Regions from separate parts of the Mesorhizobium sp. M0621 genome, predicted to be linked through region 2. Evidence: riboswitches for the same ligand, from Rfam matches in the RefSeq annotation. Region 2 holds a riboswitch; the other holds the start of a gene.
What was found. A riboswitch is a leader RNA that binds a small molecule or an ion and turns the genes downstream of it on or off. The one in region 2 is predicted to bind cobalamin.
Positions count from the first base shown of each region.

Region 1: another riboswitch for cobalamin. It lies ahead of NKI38_RS14495 (DUF1636 family protein); the one in region 2 lies ahead of NKI38_RS17365 (hypothetical protein).

Region 1 covers NZ_JAMYQF010000017.1:67,085-70,212, forward strand. Annotated here, with positions in the region: gene cobW (cobalamin biosynthesis protein CobW) at 1-782, opposite strand, end outside; gene NKI38_RS14495 (DUF1636 family protein) at 779-1,213, opposite strand; cobalamin riboswitch at 1,253-1,457, opposite strand; gene NKI38_RS14500 (winged helix-turn-helix domain-containing protein) at 1,487-2,686, opposite strand; gene NKI38_RS14505 (NADH-quinone oxidoreductase subunit A) at 3,008-3,128, shown strand, end outside.
Region 2 covers NZ_JAMYQF010000022.1:81,173-84,300, reverse strand. Annotated here, with positions in the region: gene NKI38_RS17370 (GyrI-like domain-containing protein) at 1-617, opposite strand, end outside; cobalamin riboswitch at 852-1,058, shown strand; gene NKI38_RS17365 (hypothetical protein) at 1,151-1,414, shown strand; gene NKI38_RS17360 (ABC transporter ATP-binding protein) at 1,411-2,193, shown strand; gene NKI38_RS17355 (ABC transporter substrate-binding protein) at 2,232-3,128, shown strand, end outside.

The DNA.
Region 1 (3,128 bases), on a different contig from region 2:
GTATCGAAGTCATCATGCTCATGGTCGAAGGCGCCGTCATGATGGGACTTGCGGTTTTCGATGTCGTCCTCGACGGCGAGACCGAGGCCGAGCAGTACGGAGGGATCGACCTTGCCATGCGACGTCGGCACGATCTTCACCGCGCGGGCGGAGTGTTCGCCAATGATGGCGTTGGCGCGGGCGGTGCCGGCGGCGTCCATCAGGTCGCTCTTCGACAGGATGATCAGGTCGGCGCAGGCGATCTGGTCCTCGAACACTTCTTCTACCGGATCGTCATGATCAAGCGTCTCATCCTTAGCGCGCTGCGCCTGCAAGGCGTCCATGTCGTTGGCGACGCGTCCCTCGGCCAATGCCGGCCCGTCGACCACGGCGATGACGCCATCAACGGTCACGCGGCTTTTCACGCTCGGCCACTGGAAAGCCTGGACCAGCGGCTTGGGCAAAGCGAGGCCGGAAGTCTCGATCAGGATGTGGTCGACCTTCGGAGTCAGCGCGAGGATCTGGTCGAGCGCCGGCACGAAATCATCGGCGACGGTGCAGCAGATGCAGCCATTGGCCAGTTCGACGATGTTTTCCTCCGGGCAGGTGTCGATGCCGCAGCCCTTCAGGATCTCGCCATCGATGCCGATGTCGCCGAATTCGTTGACGATGATGGCAATGCGCTTGCCGCCGGCGTTTTCCAGGAGATGGCGGACCAGCGTCGTCTTGCCGGCGCCGAGGAAACCGGTGACGACGGTACAGGGAACACGGGAGAGGTTGGCAGACGAATCTGGAGCGGTCATTTCAAGTCCTTCAACAGGTCGAGGGGAGGGATGCGGGCAACGAGGCCGCGCTTCAGGCTATCGGGACGGCCGCGCCATGGAATGAGTCCGTCCGTCGAGGTGGCGAAGAGTTTTGCGCCGGTGACGAGATCGGCGCCGCTGGTTGCCGTCAGATCGCCAAAGACGTAGCTCCAGCAGCCGTCGCGCAGGATGGCGGCGCTGAGACGACGCTTGCAATTGCCGAGGCATTCAACGCTGCGGATGCGAATATTGTCGCCAGATGCGGCGCGGCGCGTGTCGTCTGCCAGCAGTTCGCCGGCGCGGGGATGGGCGTCGGAGCCGGTCTCGTCGCGACAGGAGGCGCAGACGATCACGGTGACGCCGGCCAACGTATCATCATGGCCGGACGAAACATCCGCTGTGCCAGCCGAAAAACTGCTGTCGTGGTCCAAAGATCGCGCTCCTTGCCCGGAAACCCGCCGGGCGATCGGATTCTATAGTCGCAGACGGCAGGTCTCCTGGCTCGCGGGTCATCGCCTTGGGTAGCCGCCTTCCCGGGATCATCCCAGTGGCTTTCGGCCTTGGCTCTTCGCTTACAGTTGCGGGGACAGCCGCGGATTTGGGATTTCGTCCCGCACCGCATTCCCTCTTGGCTCCTCTCGTTGAAGAGAAGAGACCGTCTGTATCGGATTTAGGCTTTTGCAGGCGGCGGAGTCAACGCGAGCTTACGACACGGTCAGGTCGACCAACGCCGGACCCAAGTCACCAGCCGGTGTCACTTCGATGCGTTCGAGGCCGAGCCAGCCCTGCATCTGCTTCAGTTCTTCGTAGAGCTGAGCGGCAGTCTGTGGCGGCGCGTTGGGCTCGGCATAGGCCGCATGGACTCGCAGGATGCCGGCAGGCCGGTCCGCCTTGAGGTCCACGCGCGCCACGATCCGGTCGCCGAGCAGGAACGGCAGGACATAATAGCCGTATTGCCGCTTGTCGGCCGGCGTGTAGATCTCGATGCGGTAGTGGAAATCGAACAGCCGCTTCGTGCGCGAGCGTTCGAAGACGACCGGATCGAACGGCGCCAACAGGGCACGGGCCTCGATCTTTCGGGGCAGGCGGGCGTCCTTGTGAAGATAGGCGGGCTTGTCCCAACCTTCGACACGCACCGGCAACAGTTCGCCTGTTTCGACCAGTTCCTCCAGCCGGCCTTTCATATCGGCCGGCGACAGGCGGAAATAGTCGCGCAAATCGCCTGATGTCGCGATGCCATGGGCACGGGCGGAAATGCGCAGCAATTCCCGATGCGCGTCCTCGGCGGCGGGAACCGGCAGATCGAGGATCGCCTGCGGCAGCACGCGCTCGGGCAGGTCGTAGAAGCGTTCGAAACCGCGACGATGCGCCGTGGTGATGCGCCCGGCCCAAAACAGCCATTCGAAGGCGTGCTTGGCGTGGCTCCAGCCCCACCAGCCTCCGGAGCCCTTCTGGCCCTCAAGCGCGGAGGCGGCGATCGGGCCACGCTCGGCGACCTGGCGGTAGATCTCCTCGATATAGGCGGCGTGTTCGCGGCCCCATTTGGCGAGGCCGAGATACATCTCGTCGCCGCGCTCGGCGCGTTGCATGCGCCAGCGCATCAGCGGGTACGTCTCGACCGGCAGGAAGGAGGCTTCATGCGCCCAATATTCGAACACCGTGCGCTTGCGCGTGACGGCCGCGTTGTCGAGCAAGGCGAGTGGGTAGGGGCCAAGGCGCGAATAGAGCGGCATATAGTGAGCGCGCACCACCGCGCTGACGGAATCGATCTGCAGCAGGCCGGTGCGGGCCAATACACGGGCGAAGTGCCGGCGGTTCGGTGTGCCGATCGGGCGGGGATCGAGAAACCCTTGGGCGGCAAGCGCAATGCGCCGGGCCATGGGGAGCGAGATCTTTTCCTTCATGCAGGCGTCACTCTGAGGGTGATTTGATGGGGTGATTCCGGTTCATGCTAGCAGGGTTTTGGCGGCAACCATGTCAGGAGAGAAAAGTGGAGTAAAAAGCGAAGGAAATCAAACAGGAGCGGATCGGACCAGTTTGCCGCGATATGCCGTCCAGCACTGTGTTTTGAACAAGGTTTGACTTGCTTCGCTGGAAGTGCTGCGCTAACCCTCGCCGCGTTGCAGCATAGGCCCTTAAAACGGTTCAGCGGTTAAACTGTCACGCTTCCGCATTAGGGTCCGGTGCTGTAATCAACGTGGATTGGCGCCAACGGAAAGCCGAGTATGAACGCACTTCTAAGTTCGTATCTGCCCATCGTCCTGTTCATCGGCGTGGCGCTGGTTGTCGGCCTGGCGCTGCTGGCCGCACCTTTCCTGGTGGCTTACCGCAACCCCGATCCCGAAA
Region 2 (3,128 bases):
AATTCCTTCGGCAGGTCGGAAAAGTCCGATACTTCGACGCCGGCGATGTAGTCGAAATTGCCGGCATCGTCGCCGTTGACGCAGACGCCATAGGCGACGTCGCCGGTCTCACCCGGAATGTTGCCGATATAGGGGCCAAAGCGCTGCCACTGCATCGGGATGGCGGCGCTGGTTTCACAGCTGTAGCGTTCGCCGAGGCCGGCGATCAGGAACGGCCGGCTGGTCTCGAAGCGCGGCGGTTCGAGGTTGGTAAGAAAGGACTGGTCCATCAGGATCGGCTCCACGAGGTCGAGGTTGTCGAGTGTGCCTTGCGCGCGCACCAGTTCCGGCGTGGTGCCGAACTGGTCGCGGAAGGCACGGGTGAACGCCTCATGCGAGTTGTAGCCGGCATCGAGCGCGAGCGAGAGAATGTCGGGCGCGCCGCCGGCCAGCTTGCGCGCCGCTTCGCTCAGCCGGCGCGCGCGCATGTAGCCCATCACCGACCGGCCGGTGGCAGCGCCAAACGCGCGCGTCACATGAAAGCGCGACACGCCGCTGCTTTGCGCGACATCGTCGAGCGAGATCGCCTCCGGCAGATGGCTTTCGACGAACCACAGCGCTTTCTCGGTCGGGTTCATGGGGCTCCTTTTCGCATTGGGCGGATTACCTTGCCACCTTCCCGCAAAGCCAGTTTGATCGAAATTGCGCAATCTGCACGATAGCATCGGCTGGGCTTCGCTTGACAGCGTCAGGCGGCATCTTCTAGAGCGTTATGTTATTACATAATGAGAGCGCGCAATGCCTGTTTCCCCCACACATGAGTGGCCCATCACTCCGTCCGAGAAATCCGTTGCGAAGCGATTGGGGGAAATCTACGCTGGACCCGCGATGGTCCCCGAGTCGAAAGGCGAGGGGTGAAAAGGGAACACGGTGAGGCCTGCTCAGGTCGAGACCGTGGCTGCCCCCGCAACTGTAAGCGGCGAGCAAAATCCGTGAATGCCACTGGCCGGCAAGGCTGGGAAGGCAGGATGGCGCAACGACCCGCGAGCCAGGAGACCTGCCATCAGCATGAGTTGACCGGACGGGGTATGCCGGGAGGAAACGCGAATCTCGGTCTTGTCGGCCGGCTCGCCAGCGTCCTTCCGTCGCCAGTTTTGGAAAGTGACGGAAGTTGGAAGCCTCGAAGGCCATCCATTGCATCATCGTGTGCACACTTTACCGCGATCCCGTGACCGGGGTCAGACCTGGCGCGCAATTGTGTGCCGATTTGCATGGTCGGCTCTCAGTGGATGAAGATCGCGCGTTGGCGTTCGGCTACGCGATCGCCTCGCTCGCCGATGGCTGGTGCAATTCCGGGCAGCGTCCGGCTGGATTGGCCGGCAAGACGCTGGCCCGCATCCCGGCTCCGGGCAATCTGGCAGGCAGCAGCCGATGACGCCGCTTCTCGAAGCGCGCGATCTCTGCGCCATGGCGAATGGCCGGGATCTGGTCCAGGCGGTCAGCCTGTCGGTGGCCGCTGGCGACCGCCTTGCCATCATTGGTCCCAACGGCGCCGGCAAGACAACGCTGTTGCGCATGTTGTCGGGCATGCTGCGGCCGAGTTCAGGCGAGGTGAAGCTTGGCGGGCGGCGGCTGGACAGGATTTCGGCCGCCGAGCGGTCACTGCATATCGCCGTGGTCGGCCAGACTGACCAGCCCGATCCGCGGCTGGCGGTGATCGACTATGTTGAGCTTGGCCGGGTCCCGCATACCGGGCAGCGCAGGAGCGAGGAGCGCGACATTGTCGTGGATGCGCTGCGCCAAACCGGTCTGCTGCCGCTGCTTGGCCGCACCATCGGCTCGCTGTCGGGCGGCGAGCGCCAGCGCGCCCAATTGGCGCGCGCCATCGCGCAGCAGCCAAAAATCCTGTTCCTCGACGAGCCGACCAACCATCTCGACCCGCGCGCCCGCGGCGAACTGCTCGAACTCGTGGCCGGCTTCAGCATGACGGTGATCGCGGTGCTGCACGATCTGGCGCTGGTCGCACCCTTCGCCACCAGGGTGGCGGTGATGAACCATGCCCGTCTGCAAGCGCTCGCCGCACCGCGCGAAGCGCTGACCCAACAGCTGATCCGCGAGATTTTCGGCATCGATGTGCTGCGTCTGCGCCATCCGACCGAGGACCGCGAACTGACGGTTTTCGAGGTTCCGAATCGTGCCGCGCCGCCGTCCTGACTGAAGCCGTTCCGCATTCCAACAAAGGAGCAACATCCGTGAAACGCCTCGCTTTTTCGCTTGCCTTCTCGCTGCTGGCCTCGACAGCCCTGGCCTTCCCGGTGACCGTCGACAGCTGCGGCAAGCCGCTGACCTTCGACGCGCCGCCGAAGCGCGCCGTCATCCATGATCTCAACATGGCCGAGATGGCTTTCGCGCTGAAACTGCAGCCGTCGATCGTCGGCCTGACCGGCATCACCGGATGGTACAAGGTCGGCCCCGAATTCAAGGCCGAGCAGGGTTCGATCCCGGAACTGGCGCCCAAGTATCCGACGCTCGAAAACCTCGTCGCCGTCGAGCCCGATTTCTTCTTCGCCGGCTGGTATTACGGCATGAAGCCGGGTGGCGAGGTGACGCCCGACACGCTTGCCCCGCATGGCATCAAGACGCTGGTGCTGACGGAAAGCTGCGTCCATCTCGACAAGAACAGGCCCGCCGCCTCGATGGATTTGCTCTATGGCGACGTCGAAAAGCTGGGCAAGATTTTTGGCAAGGAGGCCGAGGCTGAAAAGCTTGTTTCGGGCTGGAAGACGCAGCTCGCGGACATCACCGCGAAGGTCGGCAGCGCGAAGGGCACGAGGGTGTTCCTGTACGATTCCGGCGAGGACAAGCCGTTTACCGCAGGCAAGTTCGCCATTCCGAGCGCCATGATATCAGCCGCCGGCGGCGACAACATCATGGCCGACATGGACACCAGCTGGGGCAATACGGACTGGGAAACGGTGGCGTCGCGCAATCCGCAATTCCTCATCCTGCTCGATTACCAGGACGGCGGCGGCTACAGGAAACTGCTCGATTTCCTGAAGGCGCATCCGGCGATGAAGGAGACGGATGCGGTCAAGAACGAGCGCTTCGTCGCATTGCGCTATGCCGAACTGACGCCGGGACCCGCCAAC